DNA from 2 places in the Janthinobacterium sp. PSPC3-1 genome. Region 2 is predicted to be linked to the other one. Evidence: predicted binding sites of a transcription regulator. Region 2 holds the regulator's gene; the other holds the start of a gene.
What was found. The regulator sigma-54, encoded in region 2, starts transcription at its own class of promoters, with help from an activator protein. The targets are predictions, from matches to a motif close to TGGCANGNAANCTGCTTT.
Positions count from the first base shown of each region.

Region 1: a site for sigma-54 is predicted at 1,726-1,743, ahead of ACP7B7_RS12000 (urease accessory protein UreD). Genes of this name have one in related genera too.

Region 1 is NZ_JAFCTQ010000009.1:76,715-83,450, reverse strand. It holds gene ureC (urease subunit alpha) at 1-142, opposite strand, end outside; gene ACP7B7_RS12010 (urease subunit beta) at 144-473, opposite strand; gene ACP7B7_RS12005 (urease subunit gamma) at 503-805, opposite strand; gene ACP7B7_RS12000 (urease accessory protein UreD) at 823-1,692, opposite strand; gene ACP7B7_RS11995 (MFS transporter) at 1,831-3,195, opposite strand; gene ACP7B7_RS11990 (cytochrome P450/oxidoreductase) at 3,282-5,630, opposite strand; gene ACP7B7_RS11985 (IclR family transcriptional regulator) at 5,772-6,614, shown strand; gene ACP7B7_RS11980 (GGDEF/EAL domain-containing response regulator) at 6,627-6,736, opposite strand, start outside.
Region 2 is NZ_JAFCTQ010000002.1:269,053-275,788, forward strand. It holds gene ACP7B7_RS03410 (PTS sugar transporter subunit IIA) at 298-780, shown strand; gene hprK (HPr(Ser) kinase/phosphatase) at 817-1,752, shown strand; gene rapZ (RNase adapter RapZ) at 1,911-2,774, shown strand; gene hpf (ribosome hibernation-promoting factor, HPF/YfiA family) at 2,856-3,215, opposite strand; gene ACP7B7_RS03430 (RNA polymerase factor sigma-54) at 3,284-4,762, opposite strand; gene lptB (LPS export ABC transporter ATP-binding protein) at 4,767-5,525, opposite strand; gene lptA (lipopolysaccharide transport periplasmic protein LptA) at 5,525-6,103, opposite strand; gene lptC (LPS export ABC transporter periplasmic protein LptC) at 6,124-6,729, opposite strand.

The DNA of each region.
Region 1 (6,736 bases), on a different contig from region 2:
CGCCGCCGAATTTCACTTCCTCGCCATAGATGGCGTAATCGTGTTCGACTTCGATGAACAATTCCGTGTCGGCCAGGCGGATGCGGTCACCCTTGGTCGGGCCGAACATTTCGGCATAGGCGCTGCGGGGAATACTGGCCATCTCATTCCTTTCCGGGTGGAGTATCTTTCAATTCGCCCATGACTTCGCCATTGAAGCCGAAGACCTTGCGCTCGCCAGCCAGCGCCACCAGTTCCACGGTGCGCTGCTGGCCCGGCTCGAAGCGCACGGCGGTGCCGGCGGCGATGTTCAGGCGCATGCCATAGGCGCGCCAGCGCTCGAAGGACAGCGCCGGGTTGACTTCAAAAAAATGAAAATGCGAGCCGACCTGTATCGGCCGGTCGCCGCGATTGGCCACCACCACGGTAGCCGTGGTACGGCCCGCGTTGATGCTGATTTCGCCTTCTTCCAATCTGTATTCGCCTGGGATCATGTCCGGCTCCTGTAAAAATGCTGGGGTAACTACGGTATCGGGTTGTGCACGGTAACGAGCTTGCTGCCATCGGGAAAGGTCGCCTCGACCTGGATGTCGGGGATCATTTCGGCGATGCCGTCCATGACGTCGTCGCGCGTGAGGATCTGCGCGCCGTCCGACATCAATTGGGCCACCGACTTGCCGTCGCGCGCGCCCTCCATGATGGCCGCGCTGATCAGCGCCACCGCTTCCGGATAATTGAGTTTCAGGCCGCGCGCCAGGCGCCGCTCGGCCAGCAGCGAGGCCGTAAAAATGAGCAGCTTGTCTTTTTCGCGTGGTGTCAGATCCATGGTTGTCCTTTGTAGGTTCAGGTATTCCAGATGCGGGGCACCGCCGCCGCGCGCCCCAGCAGGGCCGGGCGCAGCAGCTGCCACGCGGCCAGCATCACGCGGCGCGCCGCCTCGCTGTCGTTGCACAGCAAACGTACCACCAGCACCGATTTCATTTGCGTCGCGCCAAACTGCGCGCCTTCGGGCACGGCCAGGTCGCGCAGCGCCGCCAGCACTGGTGCCGGCAACGGCGCGCCGACCGCCAGCAGGGTGGCGCACACGCTGTGGCCGGCCATGCCGAGCGCGCCTTGCATCAATGGGCCGCCGGCGGCCAGCACGCCCTGCTCCCACCACAGCAGCTTGCCGCCGCGGCGGATCTGCGTATGCTGGCTGATGCTGCCCGTATTGAACGATTCGCCCGAGGCGCTGCGGCCCAGGCAGACGATATCGAGGCCGAGGTAACTGGCGTCTTGCGCCAGTTCGACTTCATGGCGCAGGCGCACGCAGGCCTGGTCGAAGAAAATGCTCTCTTGCGGCAGCCATTCGATGGCCGCCCCGGCGCCCGCGCGCAGCACGATGTGCTGGCCCGAGACATGGCCGTTGGCGCGGTACCACTTGGCCGCGCCCGGAGACGTGAGCAAGGCATGCGCGCCAGCGCCCACCGTGGCGTCGACCGCCAGCTGATCGCCACCGACCACCCCGCCCGGCGGGTGCACGATAATGGCGTGGCAGACCGCGCCGCCTTCCGGATACAGCGGCTTTTGCACCCGCAGCGGGCCGCTGTGGCGGCGCTCGACCAGGCGGCTGACATCGCCATGCAGGGCAAAGCCCAGCGTCAGCTGCGCCTGCCACGCCCCATGGGAAGGCTCGGCAACGGTCGAAGAGATGGCGGTAGTGCAGTCGGGCATGGCAGGCGCTTGTGCAAGCAAATAAGCACTACCAAAGCACGATGCATGCCAATGCCGGGGCCGGCATCAGGAAGGGGAAAGTGAGAATCGCGCACCGCCGTGCAGCAGGTGCACCATGATGGTGCGCCTGCCCCACGGCTAATGCGACAGTTCGGCGCCCGCCGCCTGTCGCGTGCGCAGCAGGAAGCCGGCCGAGTATCGAATCGCGACAATGCCCAGCAGCGAGACGAGCGCCGGCACGGCCGCAGCGATGAAGAGCTGGCTTTGGGGCCACTGCAGATGCATCAGGTAGCCGCCCAGTACCGGCCCGATCACCGAACCGATGCGTCCTATCCCCAGGCTCCAGCCGATGCCGGTGGAACGCAGCTCGGTCGGGTAATACGTCGCCGCCAGCGCGTTCAGCGCGGGCTGGCCGCCGATAATGGTAAAACCGCTGATGAAGATCATCAGGAAAATGGCGCCCAGCGACGCGGCGACCAGCGGATTGCCGATCAGGGCGGTCGACACGATGGCCAGCACGAAGGTGGCCGTCAGCACCGGGGTGAACCCGACGCGGTCGATGATGCGCCCCAGTGCCAGCGTGCCGGCCACCCCGCCGATCCACAAGGTGGTACCGGCCAGCACGGCGTTCTGCGTCGAATAACCGGCTTCACGCATGACGGTCGGCAGCCAGTTCGACAAGAAATACATGGCCAGCAGATTGGCAAAATTCACGATCCACAGCAGCGTGGTGACTCTTGCGCGCCCGTCTTTGAACAGCGAGGCCACCGCTCCACCCCTGGTTTTTGCCGGTTCATCGAGCACCAGCTGCGCATCGTCCGGCAGCTGCAGGCCGGGCGCAACCAGCAGCAGGTTCTTGCGCATCTGCTGCTGGCTGCCCTTTTTGAACGCCAGGAACTGGATCGACTCCGGCAGGCGCCACCACATGATCACGCCGAGCAGCAGCGGAACGGCGCCACCGACGACGAATACCGAACGCCAGCCCCATGCGGGGATCAGCACGGCGCTGATCAACCCGCCGATCACGCCACCGAGGGTAAAGCCGCACGAGACCAGCATCATGACGCTGACCCGGGTACGGCGCGGACTATACTCGCCCGCCAGCGCCATCGCATTGGGCATGATGCAGCCCAGGCCCAGGCCGGCGGCGAACCTGAAGCCGACAAGCTGCGGAATCGAAGTGGCGAAGGCGGTCAGCAGCATGCACACCGAAAAGAACATGGTCGCGCCGATCAGCACCGGCCGCCGGCCGATCCTGTCGGCCAGGGTGCTGAAGGCCAGCGAGCCCACCAGCATGCCGAACAGGCCGGCGCCAAATACCGGCGACAGCACTTCCTTGCTCAGTCCCCATTCCTGGATCAGTGCGGGGGCCACATAAGCCATGGACTGCACGTCGAAACCATCCATCACCAGGCACATGCCGCACAAGGCGACAATCAGGACCTGGCTCCTGCCGAAGGTACTGCCATCGATGACCTGCTCGATATTGATCCTGCCGCTCATTGCCGTCTCCTCATTGCCGTCTCCTCATTTCCGTCTCCTTTATAGTTATTGTCAGCGCCGCGCACTGCGCCGGCCGCTCCCGCATGTCAAAGCGCCAGCACCAGCTTTTTTCCCGCCGCGCGCGAACAGCAAGCCATCATCTTCACGCTGGCCTCCCGTTCGGCGCGCGTCAGGACCACATCGCGGTGGTCGACCTGGCCTGCCAGCACCTGCACTTCGCACGAGCCGCACAGCCCCTCTTCGCAGTCGCTGCGGACCTCGACGCCGGCCGCCCGCAGCGCCGCCAGCACGGTCTGGTCGGCCCTGACGCCGACGACCCTGCCCGAGTCGCGCAGTTCCAGCTCGAAGGCATGCTCCTTCGCCGGATCGAGCACCGTCGCGGTCGCAATAAAATGCTCGGTTCTCAAGGCATCGCCGGGCCAGGCCGCGCAGCAGTCCTGCAGCGCCCGCAGCATGCCCACCGGACCGCAGGCATAGATCTGCGTGCCCGGCTCGGGGTTGGCCAGCAATGCCGGCAGGTCGTTGCGCCGCCCTTCGTCGCCGGCATGCACGTGCAGCCGCTCGCCATGCAGCTGCGCCAGTTCAGCCAGAAAGGCCATGGTCTTGCGGCTGCGGCCGCTGTAATGCAGCTCGTATGCCATGCCGAGCGCCCGCGCCCTGCGCGCCATTGCGCCGATCGGCGTGATGCCGATGCCGCCGGCGATAAAGATCGCCCTGGGCGCCGATTCGTCCATCCGGAAGTGATTGCGCGGACCGCGGATATGGACCATATCGCCGGCGCGCAAATGGGCGTGGATCCAGGCCGAGCCGCCGCGCCCTTCCGGCTCGCACAGGACCGTGATCTCGAGGGCCGAGGCATCGTCCGGGTCGCCGCACAGGGAATACTGGCGTATCAATGCCGGCGCGCCGCACTCGATATCGATATGCGCGCCCGGTGTCCAGCGCGGCAGCGCGGCGCCATCGAGCGCGGTAAAACGCAGCTTGACGACGCCTTCGGCAACCGGGGTCACGCTGGCCACCCGCACCGGGCGCGTGATCGCGTGGCGCGCAGGCTCGCCAATACGCACCGGCACCCGCGCGTCGAGCAGGGCCCGGTTCGCGCGTTCCGGATTGCGCGCCGGATCCCATTGCACAAGCAAATGCTCCGGCCCGCGGAACGAGGTATTCGGTACATAGGAAAACGTCTGCTCGCTCAGCGTCATGTGCGGCAGGCGGCGGGTGAACTCCTCGAGGAAGATCTGCATCTCCATGCGCGCCAGGTTCTTGCCCATGCATTGATGCGAGCCGTAGCCGAATGTCAGGTGTTCGCCGGCGTTGTCGCGCCGGATATCGAACAGGTCGGCGTCCGGGAAGTGGCGCTCGTCGTGGTTGGCCGACGAGGTGACGATCAACAGCCTGGCGCCGGCCGGGATGTCGACGCCCTCGATGGTCACATCCCGGGTGGCCAGGCGCCGCCAGGCGGCCACCGAGCCGTTGTGCCGCAAGCACTCGTCGACCGCGTTCGGGATCAGGCCTGGGTCGTCGCAGATCTCGCGCCATGCGCGCGGATGCTGCAGCAGCAGCTTCAAGGCATTGGCGGTCCCATTGGCGGTGGTCTCGTGCGCCGCCACGATGCCGGCCATCATCATCGAGTGCAGGTAGGAGTCGGTCACCACGTCCGGATACTCGGCCTGCTTGCGGATGCCATATTTCATCCAGCCGGGGCCGGAAGGGTCGAGGCGCATCTTGTCGAGCACCTTGCCGGCGAACTGCCAGAACTTGCCTACCGCGTGCGCCACCGCCACCTGCTCGTCCGGCCTGGGGCGGCCCCAGGTGTTGACGGTATGGGCGATCGAATACTCGCGCAGGGTATCCATGTCCTCTTCGGGCACGCCGAGGAAATGCAGCGCGACGGTGAGCGGCACTTCCCACAGCATCTGGTCGACCAGGTCCGCCTTGCCGTCGTCGATGAAACGGTCTACATACTCGCGCGCGAGCTTGCGCACCACCGGTTCATGCTGCGTCAGTTCGCCGGGAGTGAACGGATCCATCAGCACGCGGCGGCGCGCCATGTGGGTCGGCTCGTCCTCGTTGACGAGGGTGCGGCCCATGCCATAGCTGTAGGAGGCCAGCACCGCGTTCGCCTCGTCGCCGGTCGGCGTGATTTTCTCCAGCGCGATCGACGGACTGAAGGCGATATTGTCGCGAAAGATGGCCTTGATGCTGTCGTAGCGGGTGACCACCCAGTAGCCCATGGCCGGATTGTAGAACACCGGTTCCTGCTCGCGCGCCCAGCGCACGTACTCGGGCGGATCCTGCTGGTAACCGTCCGAGAAAGGATCGAAGTTCGCCGCCCGGGGGCTGACCGGGCAGCCGGTGGGGGTTTGCCCGGCGGCGCCCCGGCCGTGTCCGAAAGGACAGGCCGCCGCATTGGTGGTGAGGCTAGCGTTGTTCAAGATGGATCTCCTTGTCGTTTGAATTACTCCTTAATGCGTAATCGTACTACGCTATTCGTAATATTGACATGGCTTTTTTTGCTGCGCCGCACCAGCGGGCATGGTCCATCCGGCGGCGTGGATCGGGCATAATGCGTTTTTATGACTGAGGTCCACGGCACCAATATGAACAACGACAATCCCTTGTCCGAGACGCCGGAGCGGCGGCAGCGGGTGCAATCGGCCGAGATGGGCATGAGTGTGCTGAAGGCGCTGGCGCGCCTCGACGGCATGGCCAGCCTGACGGCGATTGCGGCCGAAGTCGGTGAAAGCACGGCCAAGGTCCACCGCTACATGTCCAGCCTGAGCCAGGAAGGCCTGGTCGCCCAGGACCCTGCCACCCAGCGCTATTACCTGGCCAGGGAGGCGATCCAGATCGGACTGGCGGCATTGCGCCAATGCCATCCCATCAGGCTGGGCGAAGGGTCTTTGCTGCGGCTCAGGGAAACCCTGCAGGTGACGTGCTTCCTGGCGGTGATGGGCAACAAGGGGCCGACCATCCTGCGCTTCGAAGAGCCGGGCTTGCCGGTCACGATCAACGTCAGGGAGGGGTCGGTGCTGCCGGTGCTGTGGTCGGCCACCGGCCAGGTATTCCTCGGCTACCTGGACGATGCGCGCATGCGCCGGCAGGCCGAAGCCGAACTGGCGCAGGCAACGCCGGAACAGCGTGCCTCGCTGCGCGACAGCGATCCCATCGCCCACCTTCAGGAGACGGTGCGGGCCGAGGGCAGTGCGGGCATCACCGATACCCTGCTGCGGGGAATCAGCGCCGTGTCCGCCCCCATCTTCGACCACGCGGGGCGCGTCTGCGCGGTGCTGACGGCGCTCAATCCGGCCAGCATGTTCGATATCCGTCCGGGCGGCAAGGCCCGGCTGGCGGTCGTCGGGGAAGCGCGCGGCATCAGCGCCGCGATGGGTTTCAACGGGCCGGCCGGCAGCCCTTGAAGCACCCTGCGCTTACGTCGCGCAGAGCGGGCGCTGCTCGCGCAGCAGCGCAGTGAAGGCCTCGACCGCCAGCGGCCGGCTGAAATAGTAGCCCTGCATTTCATCGCAGCCGTGCTGCGTCA
Region 2 (6,736 bases):
TGCTGGCTGTGTTTTAAAACAACGCCAGCGTTGATGATGCAAGTAACACAAAACGCTGAAAAGTCGGAAAATCGGCATTCGGCGACGGAAAAACCGGCAGGAGATTCGTTTTCAATCAAGAAATAGCTAATTCCCTTTGACGTTATTTTTTTGATAAAATGTTTGCTTCTCCCGCCAGAGTGCCCACTGCGCCGGCAGCGAGCATATACTGTTGAGAATTGGCGTTACAGGCCACACAAACAGGCCTATAATTCGGCTCGCAAGCCCTCTGCGCATTGCACCATTTCATTGAGTGTCATGACTAATCTTAGCAAAATATTATCCCTCGAAAACGTGCTCCTGGACCTGGAAGTCTCCAGCAAAAAGCGCGCTTTCGAGCAAGCCGGCCTGATCTTCGAAAACAACTACGGCATCGCCCGCTCTACCGTATCGGACAATCTGTTTGCCCGTGAACGCCTGGGCTCGACCGGCCTCGGCCATGGCGTCGCCGTGCCGCATGGCCGCATCAAGGGCACCAAGACCTTGAAAGCGCCGCTGGGCGCCTTCGTGCGCCTGGCCGAACCGATCCCGTTCGAGTCGCCGGACGGCAAGCCGGTCAGCCTGCTGTTTTTCCTGCTGATCCCCGACCATGTGACCCAGCAACACCTGGAAATCCTGTCGGAAATCGCCGAAATGTTTTCCGACGACGCCTTCCGCACGGCGCTGGCCACCGATCCGGAACCGAAATCCGTGCATTCGCGCATCGTCAATTGGCAACCCAGTCTGCAAGCGGCGGGTTAAACTTCAGGAACTCCTCCACTCCTGAAGAAAACTGCCATGTTGCAAACGCCGCTGACGATACAACGCCTGTACGACGACAATCGCGAAAGTCTGCAACTGGGCTGGTTCGCCGGCTTTCCCGGCGGCGAGCGCCTGATCTCGGGCGACGTCTCGTCGGCCGCCGACCAAGTCGGCCACTTGAACCTGATCCACCCGGGCCGCATCCAGGTATTTGGCCACCAGGAAATCAATTACTACCAGCGCCTGAAGGTCAATACACGTACCCACGTGATCGGCGAACTGATCGCCGGCGGCCCGCCCGCGCTGATCATCGCGCAAGGCCTGGAAACGCCGCCCGACATCCTCGCCATCTGCGACGAGCAGAATATCCCGCTGTTTTCCACTCCGCTGCCGGCCGCGCAAGTGATCGACTTCCTGCGCGTCTACCTGTCGAAAAAGCTGGCACAGCGCATCATCATGCACGGCGTATTCATGGACGTGTTGGGCGTGGGCGTACTGATCACGGGCGACTCGGGCCTGGGCAAGAGCGAGCTGGGGCTCGAACTCATTTCACGCAGCCACGGCCTGGTGGCCGACGACGCCGTCGAGTTCTCGCGCATCGCCCCCAACATGATCGAAGGCCGCTGCCCGCCGCTGCTGCAGAACCTGCTCGAAGTGCGCGGCCTGGGCCTGCTCGACATCAAGGCCATCTTTGGCGAGACGGCCGTGCGCCGCAAGATGCGTTTGAAACTGATCGTGCATCTGGTGCGCCGCAACGCGCTGGAAGAGGAAGTCGAGCGCCTGCCTTTCCTGTTCCCCACCGAAGACGTGCTGGGCCTGCCCGTGCGCAAGGTCGTCATCCCCGTCGCCGCCGGCCGCAATATCGCCGTGCTGCTGGAAGCGGCCGTGCGCAATACCATCTTGCAGCTGAGGGGGATCGATACCTTGCAGGAGTTCATGGAGCGGCAACGATTGGCAATGAGCGGAGACTAGGCGTTGCAAGGGCGAACCGTTAGACAGGCAATGCGTGGTGATTAAAGCCGCGGTCAAACCCCACTTTGCCCAGCCAGATCTTCATAATCAAATGCAATGATTTGCAAAGAAATTTGTTGCGGGGGCGCACAGGCAATCTTTATTGTATGATCGCGCCTATGCACATCATTCTACTTACCGGCATCTCCGGCTCCGGCAAATCTGTCGCACTCAAGGTGCTGGAAGATACCGGTTATTACTGTGTCGACAATCTGCCGCCTGCCTTGTTGCCAAGCCTGGTGCAGACCTTGCTCGACGAAGGAACCAGCAGGCTCGGTGTCGCGGTCGACGCACGCAGTGCCGAATCGCTGGCCAACCTGCCACACAATGTGTCACTGCTGCGTGCGCAGGGGCATGATGTCAAGGTGCTGTTTCTGACCGCCACCACGCACTCGCTGGTGGCGCGCTTTTCGGAAACGCGGCGCAGCCATCCTTTGTCGCATGAGTTGCTTCCAGGTGAGAATCCGGCCAGCCGCCGCACGCTGATCGAATGCATTTCGGAGGAGCGCGAGCGGCTGTCGGCGATCCAGCAACTGGGCCATGTGATCGATACTTCGGAACTGAGCGCCAACAAGCTGCGCGCCTGGGTCAAGGATATCGTCGCCTCCGAACGCGCGCCGCTGACCCTGTTCTTCGAGTCGTTCGCCTTCAAGCTGGGCGTGCCGCTGGATGCCGATTTCGTGTTCGACGTGCGGGCCCTGCCCAATCCGTATTACGACCTGGCGTTGCGGCCGCTCGATGGCCGCGATGCGCCCGTGATCGCTTTTCTGGACGCCCAGCCCAGCGCGCTGGAACTGTTTGCGGATATCCGCGATTTCGTGGAAAAGTGGCTGCCGTCGTTCAAGTCCGACAACCGCAGCTATCTGACGGTCGCACTCGGCTGCACGGGTGGCCAGCACCGTTCGGTGTATATGGCGGAACACCTGGCGCAGTATTTTGCCGACCGCGAACGGGTCGTGCTGCGCCACCGCGAGCGTAACTGAGCCGGAAAAATGGGCGCAAAAAAGGGCGCGAAGATAAAACAGCGCGCCCTTAGTTGATCACAACAATCTGGAGCGGCAGGCCTAGACGGCGGCGGCTTCTTCAGGAGTGTTGTCTGGCAGATGCTTGATCGCCTCTTTACCGTGCCCTTGCACTTTGGTTTTGTACTTCATCACTTGCCGGTCCAGCTTGTCGATCAGGCTGTCGATCGCGGCATACAGGTCTTGCGCCAGGCTTTCCACGTAGACGGTCTTGCCGCTCAGTCGCAGATTCACTTCGGCCTTCTGGCGTTTTTCTTTCTCTTTGAGGTTGTCGACGGTCAGAATCACGGCAATATCGATAACGTGATCGAAATGGCGTTTCACGCGCTCCAGTTTGGTTTGTACGTATTCACGGATGGCTGGTGTCACTTCGAGATGATGTCCGCTGATGGTGAGATTCATACACACTCCTAAAGATGATCGGGTTCGTGCGGTGTCCATCGTTCCGGCCCGCAGAGGAACCGAAAAAACTACAAAGACTTACGCAGACTCACTGGCGGAATTTTCAACGCTTCCCGGTATTTGGCAACAGTACGTCGCGCAATCACCATGCCTTGTTCCCCCAGCATGTCCGCAATCTTACTGTCGGATAAAGGATTTTTAGGGTTCTCTGCTCCTGTCAATTGCACGATCAAGGCCCGTATCGCCGTCGATGACGCCTCCCCTCCTGCTTCGGTGGCGACGTGGCTGCCAAAGAAATACTTCAACTCAAACATTCCATGCGGGGTCAGCATGTACTTTTGGGTTGTTACCCGCGAGATAGTACTCTCGTGTAAACCCAGTGTATCAGCTATTTCGCGAAGCACAAGTGGCCGCATGGCAACTGCGCCGTGCGAGAAAAAATCCTTTTGCCGTTCCACGATCGCCTGCGCCACGCGCAGGATGGTGTCGAAGCGCTGGCGCATGTTCTTGATCAGCCACTTGGCTTCCTGCAACTGCGCACCCATGCCGCCTTCGCCCTTGCCCTGCTTGAGCAGGTTGGCGTACATGGCGTTCACGCGCAGGCGCGGCATGACGTCATTGTTGAGCGATACCTGCCAGCCATTGCGGGCCCGCTTGACCACCACGTCCGGCACCACGTAATCGGACACGTCGGAAGCGAACACGGCGCCCGGATGCGGGTTGCACAAGCGAATCACGGTCTGTGCTTCGCGCAAGTCTTCATCGTCGCAGTCGAGGGCTTTCTTGAGCTTGTTGAAGTCGCGCTGGGCGAACCAGGTCAGGTGTTTCTCGACGATGTTCAAGGCCATGCGCCGCGTCACCAGCGCCACCTGCGGCAAGCGTTTGATCTGCAGCGCCAGGCATTCGGACGCATTGCGCGCACCCACGCCGGCCGGGTCGAAACTTTGCAGCAGCGACAGCGCCGTGCGCAGCTCATCCGCATCGACTTCCAGTTCTTCCGGCAGGCGCGCCAGGATATCGTCGAGCGGCTCTTCCAGGTAGCCATTGTCGTCGAGCGCATCGATGATCAATTCCACCAGCGCGCGGTCGCGCAGCTCCAGCACGGTCACGCGCATCTGTTCCATCAGGTGTTCGCGCAAGGTGCAGTGATGGGCCTCCAGTTGCGGACGGGAATCCTCGTCATCGGGCGCCTTGCCGCGGCTGGCCTCGTTCCAGTCGCTGTCGCCGCCCTCGGACGCGGCCGTGCTCTCGCCGCCATCGCCGTCAAACGACTCCGCTTCGGCGGCTGGCGCCGGCGCTTCCTGGCCCGGCGGCGCCGGTGGCGCTTCGCCGGGGGCGGCGGTCGAACTCAGGGCGCCATCGGACAGCAGGCGCAGCGAGCGGTCGAGCGGATCGTCGAGCCGTTCCAGCAAGGGATTATCGGTCAGCAATTGCTCCAGCTCCTGGTGCAATTCCAGCGTGGACAGTTGCAGCAGGCGTATCGATTGCTGTAATTGCGGCGTCAGTGCCAGGTGCTGCGAGGTGCGCAGTTGCAGGGATTGTTTCATTGGCTTACATGCGGAAGTGTTCGCCCAGATACACCCGGCGTACCGACTCGTTGGCGATGATGTCGTCGGGCCGGCCCGACGCCAGCACCGAGCCCTGGTTGATGATGTAGGCGCGGTCGCAGATGCCCAGCGTTTCGCGCACATTATGGTCGGTGATCAGCACGCCGATATTGCGTTCCTTCAAAAACCGCACGATGCGCTGGATTTCGATCACGGCGATCGGATCGACGCCGGCGAACGGTTCGTCGAGCAGCACGAAACGCGGGTCGGTGGCCAGCGCGCGGGCGATTTCCACGCGGCGCCGCTCGCCGCCCGACAGCGACAGCGCCTGGTTTTCGCGCAGCTTTTCAATTTGCAAGTCGGCCAGCAGTTTGTCGAGGCGTTCTTCGATTTCGGCCTTTTTCAGGGGCCGGCCGTCGACTGTCTGGATTTCCAGCACGGCGCGGATATTGTCTTCCACCGTCAGCTTGCGAAACACCGACGCTTCCTGCGGCAGGTAGGACAGGCCCATCTGCGCGCGGCGGTGGATCGGCAGGCTGGAAATGTCGACGCCGCTGATATCGATGGTGCCGCCATCGGACGGCACCAGGCCGACGATCATGTAGAACGAGGTGGTCTTGCCGGCGCCGTTCGGACCCAGCAGGCCCACCACTTCGCCGCATTCGACTTGCAGCGACACATCATGCACGACTTGCCGCTTGCCATAGGTTTTCTGCAGCCCCCGCACGATCAGGGTGCTGCCGCAACGTACATTATTGTCCATTATTTCTTCCCTGGCGCAGGCGCGGCGGGGGCTTTCTCCGCCGCCGGCTTGTTCTTCGGCTGGATCACCATGCGCACGCTGCCGGCGCCGGGGGAACTGGTGCCGCTGTCGCTGTTTTCCATATTGAATAATTCATTGCGGCTGTCATACGAAATGAAGGCGCCGTTGGCCACGTCGGTCGGCTTGACGCCTTGCAGGCGCGTCAGCTTGGCCTTGGAAAACAGTTTCACGACTTCCGTCTTGTTGTTGTATTCCACCCGTTCCGCTTCGCCTTCCACCCACAGGTCGCCTTCGCCGTCGCGCTTCTGGCGAAAGGTGGCCAGCTTGCCCGCCTCGCCCCAGAAAGTGATGAACTGGTAGCCCTGCGGATCTTCCGTGATCAGGGCGCGCCCCGCCTTCATGGTCAGGGTGCCCTTCACCAGCACCACGTCGCCGGTCAGGGTGCGGGTCTGCTTGATGTCATCGACCTGGCCGCGCTGGGCGGTGATGACGGCTTCCTTGTCCGAGTCGGCCTTTTCGGCATGGGCGCTGCCCATCACGGCCAGGGAAAACAAGCTCAACAGCAAGATTTTTTTCATTTTGATTTGGTCCTCTTTATTTATTTGGCCGGCACGGCTTTGCGCGGCGGAATCACGATGCGCACCGAGCTCGGCACTTCCACCACGCTGGAGGCATTGTTGGCCTTCAGGCCCACGCCGGTCACGTGCGAACGCCCCGACAGCAGGTCGACCGGCACGGCCGACTCCATCCGCTCTTCATCGGGAAAGATCGTCAGCGCCTCGGTCTTCAGCGTCATGTTCTGGGTTTTGGGACCGGCCACGCGGTCGATCACGACATTGCGCGACAATTGCAGCCGCGTATTGCCCTGGTCGATATGCGCCAGCTCGGCCGTCATGTTCAGGGGCGGCACGCCCGGGCTGATCTTGCGCACGAAAGGCTGGTCGATATCGGAGGAATCGTCGGCCGGGTAATGCGTGAGCTTGGCGCCGGAGACGATATAGCTTGGTTTACCCTGCAAGTCCATGCGCACCAGGCTGAAATTGGTAACGAAATAATCGGGCTCATCCAATTTCTTGCCGGCACTGACGTCCTGGCTGCTCTTGTTCATCACTTCAAGCAGCCAGAAGCTGCCCAGCGCCACCGCGACGGCGCCCAGCACGGTAAAAATCATGCGCCAGCGATGGGCGCCTTCTGGCTTACGCATAGTGTTT